2 regions of the Pedobacter sp. GW456-11-11-14-TSB4 genome follow, and region 1 is predicted to be linked to the other one. Evidence: riboswitches for the same ligand, from Rfam matches in the RefSeq annotation. Region 1 holds a riboswitch; the other holds the start of a gene.
The links. A riboswitch is a leader RNA that binds a small molecule or an ion and turns the genes downstream of it on or off. The one in region 1 is predicted to bind S-adenosylmethionine.
Positions count from the first base shown of each region.

Region 1 (6,425 bases):
TCCACTTTAAACTAATTCAATATGGTAATACCCAATTTAACGAGGCTTTATAATTCAATCGCTTTAAGATTCTCGCCTTCGCAGGAATGACGCTTTACATTACCCAAACAAAGTACTACTTAAATACCGATCTCCCCTATCACAAGCAATAAATACAATTAGCCCGCTTTCCAATTCTTCGGCTAATTGCAAAGCACAATGCAAAGCGCCTCCACTACTCATACCTGCAAAAATACCTTCTTTTTTAGCTAAAGCTCGAGCAGCCATTGTGGCATCTTGCTGAGAAACATCCATAATTCGGTCTAAACGTTCTGGCTCATAAATTTTTGGCAAATATTCAATTGGCCAGCGGCGAATTCCCGGAATAGATGACTCTTCTGTTGGTTGGCAACCCACAATTTGAATAGCTGAATTTTTCTCTTTCAAATATCTTGAATTACCCATTATACTCCCTGTTGTACCCATACTACTTACAAAATGAGTAATTTGTCCATTCGTATCATTCCAAATTTCTGGACCAGTAGTTTTATAGTGTGCTAAATAATTATCAGCATTGGCAAATTGGTTCAATAAATAATAACCAGTTCGATTACCTTTTTCTTCTGCATAATCTCTACAAATTTCAATAGAATCAAGTAAAGTAACTTTAGCACCAAAAGCCTCCATGGTTAAAGTACGTTCTCTGGTTGAGCTTGATGGCATTACCAGTTCAATTTCAATCCCATAAATGGAGGCAATCATAGCTAAGGCAATTCCTGTATTGCCGCTGGTTGCTTCAATTAATTTCGTGTTTTTATCAACTTCCCCACGTTCCATCGCACTGCGAATCATATTTAAAGCCGCTCGATCTTTAACGCTACCACCAGGATTATTTCCTTCCAGCTTTGCGTAAATTTTAACATCAGGATTGGTATTTAAATACCTAATTTCCGCTAGCGGTGTGTTTCCAATGCAATCGATAATGGTTTTCATGATGATTTAATTTTAATTTCTGCTTGATGAAAAACTGTAGAATTTTCTGGAACACTTGTAGTTAACCAAACATTTCCGCCTATAATACTACGCTCGCCAATAACCGTTAAACCGCCTAAAATGGTTGCTCCAGAATAAATTACTACATGGTTTCCGATAGTTGGGTGCCTTTTGGTATTCGACTTTGATTTATCTACACTTAAAGCGCCTAAAGTTACACCTTGATATAATTTTACATAGTTACCAATCACGGTAGTTTCTCCAATAACAAGGCCAGTTCCATGATCTATGTATAAATATTCGCCTATCACTGCTGCCGGATGAATGTCTATTCCTGTTACTGTATGGGCATATTCGGTTATGATACGCGGAATGTATGGAACATCAAGCAGGTATAATTCATGCGCAAAACGATACATCGCGGTAGCAAAAAAACCTGGATAACATCTTATGATTTCAAACTCACTTTGTGCTGCCGGATCGCCGTTTACTAGCGAAGCTAAATCTGTATTTAGTTTGCGATAAATTTCTGGCAATTGTTCAAAAAAGCCGTCTGCGATAGCTTTGTGTCTATCAGATTTACAATCTTTAGTTGATTTTAAGATCAATTGTAACTCTTCCTTTGACTCAAAAAATACGCCTTTTAATACATCATGTGTATAATTAGTTGATGCTCCTCTTTCAGGAAATATGAGGTTGAGTAGATTTTGAGCCCAATTAGCAATGGTTTGGTTAGATGGAACTACCTGTTGCTGCTTTTGGCGAAAAATGATACTATCTAAAAAATAATTATCCACTATTGAAAGTTTTAATTTAAACTACAAAGTTACTATACTTTAGTTTGATAGGTAATTATTTAAGTCAGTATAATGCCAAATTAAAAATAGCCAGTAAATATATCATTGTAATTTACTTATTATCAGTATAATAAAAAATAATCAGAATTATATTTTGCAGTATTAAATATTTCATACTATATTTGAAACATTATTTGGAAAAACCAAGTAAAAGTCAATTACCAACATGGTTATTGATTTATAAAGAAGTGGCGAGAGACAGGCTCTAAGACCCACTGGCAACCCTCCCTAACGGAGAAGGTGCCAATTCCTGACCACTCAACATGGTGTTGTTTGGAAATATAAATTAAGAAGATGAAAAAATTAAATTCTATTTCGCTTGGTAGCGATATTCTTAAGTTTAAAGCTAAAAATGAGGCTTCAGTATTGATTTCTAATCAGCTATGCGCAAATATTTTTGCTATGAATTGTATGTGCATTTGCATGTACTAAATAAAAACTTCGGCTCTGTAAAAATATTTCATTTCTGAAGGTCCCGATTAACGGGATACGCAATATCACTTAAGCCAAATTCGGCTAACAACAAATCGTAAATCGTAAATCTAAAATTGTAAATCAAAATGTCAACTCAACATAAATTCGAAACACTACAACTACATGCAGGTCAGGAAATAGATCCAACAACTGGATCTAGAGCAGTACCAATTTACCAAACAACCTCTTACGGCTTTAAAAACTCTGAACACGGTGCAAATCTTTTCGGTTTAAAAGAATTTGGAAACATTTATACCAGATTAATGAACCCAACTACAGATGTTTTTGAAAAAAGAATTGCAGCTTTAGAAGGCGGTGTTGCAGCTTTGGCAGTTGGCTCTGGACAAGCTGCACAGTTTATTGCATTAAATAATATTTTGCAAGCAGGTGATAACTTTGTTTCATCTAACCATTTGTACGGAGGTTCTTACAATCAATTTAAAGTAGCTTTCAAACGCTTAGGGATTGAAGTTAAATTTGCGAATATAGACGAGCCTCAAAGCTTTGTTGATTTAATAGATGAAAACACTAAAGCCATTTATGTAGAAACGATTGGAAACCCTGCTTTTAGTGTTCCAGATTTTGAACAAATTGCTGCAATAGCTAAACAGCATGATTTGCCTTTAATTGTAGACAATACTTTTGGTGCTGGCGGATATTTATTTAAACCCCTAGAGCATGGTGCACATATTGTTGTAGAATCTGCCACAAAGTGGATAGGCGGACACGGAACAAGTATTGGAGGTGTAATTGTTGATGGTGGAAATTACAATTGGGCGAATGGAAAGTTCCCTCAATTTAGTGAACCGTCTGATGGTTACCACGGTTTAGTTTTTGGAGATGTTTTTGGTCAAGATGGCCCATTCGGTAATATCCAATTTATCATTCGTGCTCGTGTAGAAGGTTTAAGAGATTTCGGCCCTGCCATCTCTCCTTTTAATTCATTTTTATTAATACAAGGTTTAGAAACTTTATCGCTTCGTGTGCAACGCCATGTAGAAAACGCTTTGGCTTTAGCTACTTGGTTAGAAAATCATCCGGCTGTTGCAAAAGTAAATTACCCAGGTTTAGAAACTAGCCCTTATCATGCTAATGCTAAAAAATATTTAAGAAATGGATTTGGTGGAGTGTTGTCTTTCGAGCTCAAAGGAAGTAAAGAAAACGCCATCAACTTTGTTGATAATTTGAAGTTAATAAGCCATTTGGCTAATGTTGGTGATGCCAAAACTTTAATTATCCAGCCATCTGCAACCACTCACCAACAATTAAGCGAAGCAGAACAATTAACCGCTGGAGTTTATCCAAATCAACTGAGAGTTTCTGTTGGTATTGAGCATATTGATGATATTAAAGCAGATTTTGAGCAGGCTTTTGCTACAATTGGTTCATTGGTTCAATAGTTCATTTGGCCAAAACATTTCAACATTTCAACAATTCAACTTTACAAAATGTCTTCTACATATAAACATCCAAAAATATTCAAACTAGAAAGCGGTAAAAAATTACGCAATCTAGAAATTGCTTATCAAACTTTTGGTAAACTGAATGATAAAAAAGATAATGTGATTTGGGCTTGTCATGCGCTTACCGCAAATGCTGATGTTTTAGATTGGTGGAAAGGATTATTTGGTAATAATGATCTATTTAATCCTGAAGAACATTTCATTGTATGTGCAAATATTTTAGGCTCTAATTATGGCACAACAAATCCGTTAAGTATAAATCCAATTACTGGGCAACCATACTTTTTATCATTTCCAGAATTTACCATTAGAGATTTAGCAGCTGCACACAATTTGCTAGCGAACCATTTAGGTATTGATAAAATTAAGGTTTTAATAGGCGGTTCGTTAGGTGGACAGCAAGCATTGGAATGGTCATTGGCAAAAACACAAACCATAGAAAATTTAATTTTGGTTGCCACAAATGCAGTTCATTCTCCGTGGGGTATTGCATTTAACGAAAGTCAGCGTTTGGCAATTAGCACCGACAGAACTTTTTATGCTAATCAGCCAAATGGTGGTTTAAAAGGTCTTAAGGTAGCAAGAAGCATTGCTTTACTATCATACAGAACTTATCAGGCCTATGCTGATACCCAAGTTGAAAGTGTTAACGATAAAACTACTGGATACAGAGCTTCTTCTTACCAAAATCATCAAGGAGAAAAACTTTGTAAGCGCTTTAACGCATACAGTTATTGGTATTTAAGCAAAGCGATGGATAGTCATAATGTTGGCAGAGGAAGAAAAAGTATTATTGCGGCATTGGCCGAAGTAAAATCAAACACGTTGGTTATTGGTATTGAAAATGATGTTTTGTTTCCTGTTTCTGAGCAAAAATTTTTAGCCGAACATATTACCGATGCACAATTTAGCGCCATAAACTGCGCTTATGGGCATGATGGCTTTTTAATAGAAACTGATAAGCTTACAAATATTATCGGCAATTTTTTAAAAAACAACGCAGACAAAAAAATTATAAAATTAAGTAGAATAGCTTAAGCTTAACTCAGAAAGACTAAACAGAATAAAAAATAAAACAGATAAAATCAGTGAAATCATTTTATCTGAGTAATCACAAAAAAAGAAATGAGTAAAAAATTAAAAATTGGATTATTTGGTTTTGGTGTAGTTGGACAAGGATTACATGACATCATCCGTGGCCAAAACTTAAATTTAGAAATAGTAAAAATTGCCATCAAAAATCCTGAAAAGCAAAGATCTTTAGATGCGAATTTATTTACCACCAATCATGATGAAATTTTAGATAATCAAGAAATAAATACCATTGTTGAGTTAATTGATGATGCAGAAGTAGCTTTTAGAATTGTTAAAAAAGCATTGAGCAGTGGTAAAAATGTAGTTTCTGCTAACAAAAAAATGATTGCTACACATTTAGCAGAATTAGTGAAATTACAGGCAGAAAATGGCACATCGTTATTGTATGAAGGTGCAGTTTGCGGTAGTATTCCAATTATTAGAAATTTGGAAGAATATTATGATAATGAACTTTTACATGGCATCAGCGGAATTTTTAATGGTTCATCAAATTATATTTTATCGAAGATATTTAATGAAGGTTTAGCCTATTCTACTGCATTAAAACAAGCTCAAGACTTAGGTTTTGCAGAAACCGATCCGATTTTAGATGTTGGAGGCTACGATCCTAAATTTAAGTTAACTATCGCTACAGCTCATGCTTACGGCTTATTTATCAATCCAGATCAAATCTTAAATGTGGGTATTCAAAACATTTCTGATGCTGATATTCAATACGCAAGAGAAAAGAATTTTAAAATTAAATTGGTACCAACCGCTCGTAAAATTAGTACCAAACAAGTGGTAACCTATGTGCTTCCTAAATTTGTGAAGTCTGATGATTTTCTGTACAACGTAGAAAATGAATACAATGGCGTAACTGTACAGGCAGCATTTGCGGATAAACAATTCTTCTTCGGTAAAGGTGCAGGTGGACATCCAACCGGTGCGGCAGTACTTTCGGACATTGCAGCTTTACGCTATGATTATCGTTATGAGTACAAAAAATACCACCAACAAGATGGACTTATCCATACTGACAAAGTGAGTATAGAAGTTTATTTAAGATACGTTCATGAATATACAGTTGAAAAATTAGAAGTGGAAAATATTTCAGAACGTTTCTCTCGTAACGATTACAAGTATGTAATTGGCAGTATAAGTTTAAAAAACCTAATCGCACACCGCGAATTGTTGTTAAATAAAGATGTATTTATTGCACAAACTGGCAAGTTAACTTACAGTCAACAAGATATTGCAGCCATTGCAGAAGAAGGCGTTTTTGCAAACTAGATTTTTTTTTGTTTTGTTTTGATGCACAAAGCCTCGATGGATGTCGGGGCTTTTGCTTTTTAGCTACAATTAACAGCAAAAGCACAAAGAGCGCAAAATATTTTTTTGAAAAGCAAAAGCAGTAAAGTAATTAAAAATTGTTCCCGCTGTTCGTTTTACTTCTGGTCAACCGCAAGGGTTGACCCTACGTGTTCACTACCATCGGGTTTAGGTACAATAGCTTTTACAACTATGAGGGGTTGCCACCGCCAAGAACCACGAACTTTAAAATATAAACCCGATTTAGTGAAAA
Region 1 is NZ_JBWKZK010000003.1:268,087-274,511, reverse strand. Features, by position in the region: gene cysM (cysteine synthase CysM) at 100-972, opposite strand; gene epsC (serine O-acetyltransferase EpsC) at 969-1,769, opposite strand; SAM riboswitch class I at 2,005-2,117, shown strand; gene AC07XU_RS12900 (O-acetylhomoserine aminocarboxypropyltransferase/cysteine synthase family protein) at 2,390-3,703, shown strand; gene AC07XU_RS12895 (homoserine O-acetyltransferase family protein) at 3,752-4,804, shown strand; gene AC07XU_RS12890 (homoserine dehydrogenase) at 4,892-6,133, shown strand.

Region 2 (6,425 bases), on a different contig from region 1:
AAAATATACGTTGCTGGCCATCGTGGTATGGTTGGCTCGGCCATTTATAGAAAACTACAAAAAGAAGGCTACACAGATCTAATCATTAAAACATCAGCCGAACTCGATTTAAGAGATCAAAAAGCAGTTGAGGCCTTTTTTAATACAGAAAAACCTGAATATGTTTTTTTAGCTGCAGCAAAGGTAGGTGGCATTATCGCAAACAACACTTATCGTGCTGATTTTTTGTATGAAAACCTAGCGATACAAAATAATGTTATTCATCAATCTTATTTAAATGGTGTTAAAAAACTAATGTTTTTAGGTTCAAGTTGCATCTACCCTAAACTTGCTCCTCAACCATTAAAGGAAGAATATTTATTAACAGGATTGTTAGAAGAAACCAATGAGCCCTACGCCATTGCCAAAATTGCTGGCATAAAAATGTGCGATGCTTACAGAGCGCAATATGGATGTAACTTCATTTCGGTAATGCCAACAAATTTATATGGCTATAACGATAATTATCACCCACAAAACTCACATGTTTTACCTGCCTTAATAAGAAGGTTTGATGAAGCTAAAAAATCAAATGCTGAAGAAGTGGTAATTTGGGGCTCAGGAAAGCCGATGCGTGAATTTCTATTTGCTGATGACTTAGCCGATGCCTGTTATTTTTTAATGCAAACCTACAACGAACCTCATTTAATTAATATTGGTACAGGCGATGATTTGACAATTAAAGATCTTGCTTTACTTATACAAAAAATTGTAGGATTTGAAGGCCATATTACATTTGATGAAAGCAAGCCTGACGGTACTCCTCGTAAATTAATGGATGTTACTAAGCTTCATAATTTAGGTTGGAAGCACCAAATTAATTTAGAAAAGGGTTTAAATTTAGCTTATCAGGATTATCTTTCAAATCATTGATCTTCAAGTTTAGCTTGCAAATAAACATCAAGCACAAAATATTATACCGATGGCTGGGCATATTTGCGTAGCCTTTGTAATTTTATTTGGCATTAGCACTTACTTTTTTGGAATTGATAATGCTTTGTTGCACCTTTGTATTGCTTATTAAGAAAGATGGAGGGAATAGACCCAAAGAAGTCTTAGCAACCTGTGCCAACAAGGTGCTAATTTCTAATCTCAGCAGTGGCGAGAGAAGATAAGTTCGAACACCATTCCCTATTTTAGGATAAGCTTTTATTATCATATAGTGTCTCAAATATCGAGAGCCGAAGTGCAGGGTATATATTTGTCTCAGGTATGAAATTAGTGCATTTATCAGGAATTCTTGATACTTGATACTAGCGACTTGCTACTACAAATTATGAGCATTAGAGAAGAACTAGAAAAACGTATTTTAATTATAGATGGTGCAATGGGCACCATGATTCAGCGCTACACCTTAACTGAAGAAGATTTCAGAGGAGATCGCTTTGCTACACACCCGTATGATGTAAAAGGCAATAACGATTTACTTAACATTACTCGCCCTGATATCATCAAAGCTATTCACCTTGAATATTTAAAAGCAGGTGCTGACATTATAGAGACCAATACTTTTAGTACACAGCGAATTTCCATGGCAGATTACCAAATGGAAGATCTTTCTTACGAACTAAGTTTTGAGGGCGCAAGAGTTGCAAAAGAAGCTGTTACAGAATTTATGGCAGCTAACCCAGATCGTAAATGTTTTGTAGCTGGCGCTATTGGCCCAACAAATAGAACTTTGTCTATGTCGCCAAATGTAAACGACCCGGGCTACAGAGCAGTTTATTTTGATGAATTGGAGGAAGCGTACTACGAACAAGTGAGAGGCTTGGTTGATGGAGGAGCAGATGTTTTATTAATAGAGACCATATTTGATACTTTAAATGCTAAAGTAGCCATAGTTGCTATAAAAAAATATGAAGAAGTAATCGGCAGAAAGCTTGAAATTATGATTTCTGGCACTATTACCGACGCTTCTGGTAGAACTTTATCTGGACAAACTGCCGAAGCTTTCTTAAACTCAGTGATGCATGCAAAACCACTAAGTATTGGTTTCAATTGCGCTTTAGGAGCAAAAGAAATGCGCCCGCATATTGAAGAATTAGCCGCAAAAGCGGGATGCTATGTTTCGGCCTATCCTAATGCAGGTTTGCCAAATGAATTTGGCGCTTATGATGAAATGCCTCATGAAACTGCTCATTTGGTAGATGATTTTATTGCTGCAGGTTTTGTAAATATTGTTGGCGGTTGCTGTGGTACAACTCCAGAGCATATAGGCTGCATTGCTGCAAAAGCAAGAAAAGCAGAACCTCGCAAAATCCCTTACATTGAGCCTTTTATGCGTTTGAGTGGTTTAGAGCCTGTAACCATTACGCCCGAAAGTATTTTCGTAAACATTGGTGAAAGAACAAATATTACTGGTTCGCCAAAATTTTCTAAATTAATTTTAGGTGGCGATTATGAAGCGGCCCTTGCAGTAGCCTTACAGCAAGTAGAGGGAGGTGCGCAAATCATCGATGTGAACATGGATGAAGGGATGTTGGATTCGGAAGCCGCCATGACTAAATTCTTAAATCTAATTGCTTCAGAACCTGATATTGCCAAATTACCCATCATGGTCGATTCATCAAAATGGTCGGTGATAGAAAATGGCTTAAAATGTTTGCAAGGGAAAGGCATCGTTAACTCCATATCCTTAAAAGAAGGCGAAGATAAATTTAGAGAAAGTGCCCGCAAAATTATGCAATACGGCGCTGCCGTTGTTGTAATGGCATTTGATGAGCAAGGACAAGCAGATAATTACGAAAGAAGAATTGAAATCTGTAAAAGAAGCTATGACATTTTAGTTAGCGAAATTGGTTTCCCTGCTCAAGATATCATCTTCGACCCAAATATTTTAACCGTTGCTACAGGTTTAGAAGAGCACAACAATTATGCGGTAGATTTTATTAATGCCACAAGGTGGATTAAACAAAACTTGCCACATGCTAAAGTAAGTGGCGGTGTATCTAACATTTCTTTCTCTTTTAGAGGTAACAATACGGTACGCGAAGCGATGCACTCTGCTTTTTTATATCATGCTATTCAAGCTGGTTTAGACATGGGAATTGTTAACGCCGGAATGTTAGAGGTATATCAGGAAATTCCGCCAGAATTATTAGAACGTGTTGAAGATGTATTACTGAACCGAAGAGATGATGCAACCGAACGTTTGGTAGAATATGCTGATACCATTAAAAGTAAAGGCAAAGAAATAGTTAGAGATGAAGAATGGAGAAAAGAAACAGTTGAAGATCGATTATCACACTCGTTGGTAAAAGGTATTGTTGAATATTTAGATGAAGATGTAGAAGAAGCTCGCCAAAAATATGCCAGACCAATTCAAGTAATTGAAGGCCCATTAATGGATGGGATGAATATTGTAGGCGATTTGTTTGGCGCAGGGAAAATGTTTTTACCACAAGTTGTAAAATCTGCTAGGGTAATGAAAAAAGCAGTTGCTTATCTACTTCCATTCATCGAGCAAGAAAAGCTAGACAATCCTGATCAAGACCAAAGTTCCTCTGCAGGCAAGGTTTTACTAGCAACCGTAAAAGGTGATGTACATGATATCGGTAAAAATATTGTGGGTGTAGTTTTGGCTTGCAATAATTTCGAAGTGATAGATATGGGGGTTATGGTTCCTGCTCAAGAAATCATTAAAAAAGCAAAAGAAATTAACGCAGATATTATAGGCCTAAGCGGTTTGATCACCCCTTCTTTAGATGAAATGGTTCATTTTGCCAAAGAAATGGAACGTGAAGGTTTTACTGTTCCTTTGATAGTTGGTGGCGCTACTACGTCTAGAATACATGCTGCAGTAAAAATTGCCCCAAACTATTCAGGCCCAGCAATTCATGTGTTAGATGCATCTAGAAGTGTAACGGTTTGCAGTACATTAATGAACCCTGAAGCTAAAGGAGATTATGTAGCAGGGATTAGAGCAGAGTATGACAAAGCTCGTGAAGCTCACCTCAATAAACGTTCTGATAAAAGATTTAAAACAATTGAAGAAGCAAGAGCAGACAAATTTCAAATAGATTTAACGAAAGTTGCAGCAGCCCCTACTTTTACCGGAACCAAAATTTTTGAGGATTATCCATTAGCAGAGCTAGTTCCTTACATCGACTGGACCCCATTTTTCCATACTTGGGAACTTCGCGGTAGCTACCCAAAAATATTTGATGATAAAAATGTGGGTGATGAAGCAAAAAAACTATTTAACGACGCACAAGTTTTGTTAAATAAAGTTGTTGATGAAAAACTACTGACAGCCAAAGGTGTAATTGGCTTTTGGCCAGCAAACTCAGTTGGAGACGATATTCAGCTAACAGTTGTCAATTCACAGTTTTCAGACAACACACATCTGAAAACTGAAAACCTTAAACTGAAAACTATTCACACCCTTCGCCAACAGGCAGAAAAAATGGCTGGTGAGCCTTATTATGCTTTATCTGATTTTATCGCCCCAAAAGAAAGTGGTGTGCAAGATTATTTTGGTGGTTTTGCTGTTACAACCGGTATTGGTATTGATGCTTTGGTAGAAGAATTTGAGAAAAACCACGATGATTACAATAGCATCATGATTAAAGCTTTAGCAGACCGGCTGGCAGAGGCTTTCGCAGAGCGGATGCATGAATTGGTTAGAAAAGAATATTGGGGCTATGCAAAAGAAGAAAGTTTGAGCAATCAAGAATTAATTAAAGAAGAATACGCGGGTATTCGTCCGGCACCAGGCTACCCTGCTTGTCCGGAGCATACCGAAAAAGGAACTTTGTTTAGCTTGCTCGATGCTGAAAATAAAATTGGACTACGCCTAACCGAAAGTTACGCAATGTACCCAACGGCCGCCGTGAGTGGGTTTTACTTTGCTCACCCTCAATCGCGATATTTTGGTTTGGGAAAAATAACGAAAGACCAAATAGAAGATTACGCAGCCAGAAAAGGGATGAGTATAGAAGAAGCAGAAAAATGGTTAAGCCCTAATTTGGCTTATTAACTCCCCTACCTGTTAAAGGAGAAGAATATAAATAGTATACAATTTACAATTATTAGCTCCGCCAGCGGCGGATTGGGTATGAAGATCACAGAACACATCAAAAACGCAAATGGTAAAACCTTATTTTCTTTTGAGCTTTTGCCTCCAATTAAAGGCCAAAGCATTCAATGGATCTATGATGCAATAGATCCGTTGCTAGAGTTCAATCCACCGTTTATTGATGTAACCTCATTACGTGAAGATTATATTTACAAAGAGCAGGAAAATGGCTTATTACAAAAGGTAGCTTACCGTAAGCGTCCAGGCACCATTGCGATTTGTGCTGCAATTATCCATAAATATAAAATTGATGCAGTACCACACTTAATTTGTGGTGGCTTTACAAAAGAGGAAACTGAAAATGCTTTAATAGATCTACAGTTTTTAGGAATTGACAATGTACTGGCTTTAAGGGGCGATGCTCGTGCTGCAGATAATTCTTTTATACCAACCAAAGGCGGACACTGTTATGCTACAGATCTAATTGAGCATATCAAAAACCATAACGATGGTAAGTTTTTACATGAGGATGTAGAGACTTTTAAAAGTGATTTTTGTATCGGCGTTGCCGGATACCCAGAAAAGCATTTCGAAGCACCAAATCTCAATTCAGATTTTAAATTCTTGAAAAAGAAAGTAGATATGGGCGCAGAATTTATTGTTACCCAAATGTTTTTCGACAACCAGAAATATTTCGACTTTGTTAAAAAGTGCAGAGAAAATGACATCAATGTACCAATTATACCTGGCTTAAAACCAATTAGCACATTAACCCAATTGAATGTACTGCCAAAAATCTTTCATATAGATTTACCTGATGAATTAACTGATGCGCTATCTTATGCTAAAAGTAATGCTGAAGCTAAAGAAATAGGAACCGCTGCAATGATCAAGCAGTGTAAAGAGTTAATAGATTTTGGGGCGCCAGTTTTGCACTTTTATACCATGGGTAAACCTGCACAAACCAAGGAAATTGCCAAAGCGATATTTTAGACTATAAGAAAATGGTTAGCTGGGTAAACGTTTAGCTGTGGGAAGATTGAAATATTAAATCGGAAATGTTTTAAACCTAAAAGTCCTCTATAGGGGATTTAGGGTTTAAAAATCCTGGTAAATATTACGGAAGCTACTTCTTAAACCAAAGGTTACCATGGTAGTTTTGTCATTGATCAAGCTATTCTTCTCTTGTCTAAATATTGCTCCACCTTCCAATCTTAAATTATACTTTGGATTGATGATATAAGAAACTCTAGCATCTAAGTAAGCAAAATTAGTTTTCAAACCGTCACCAGTTCTGTATCCGTTTTCTCTCGTTCTTGTTACGTAAGATTCATTGATATCTTTACCTACATTCTCACCATTATTTAAG
Region 2 is NZ_JBWKZK010000001.1:666,110-672,534, forward strand. Features, by position in the region: gene fcl (GDP-L-fucose synthase) at 1-912, shown strand, start outside; SAM riboswitch class I at 1,054-1,157, shown strand; gene metH (methionine synthase) at 1,316-5,017, shown strand; gene AC07XU_RS03055 (methylenetetrahydrofolate reductase) at 5,096-6,049, shown strand; gene AC07XU_RS03060 (gliding motility protein RemB) at 6,155-6,425, opposite strand, start outside.
Region 2: it holds a riboswitch for S-adenosylmethionine, as region 1 does, so the genes downstream of both, metH (methionine synthase) here and AC07XU_RS12900 (O-acetylhomoserine aminocarboxypropyltransferase/cysteine synthase family protein) in region 1, are expected to answer to the same signal.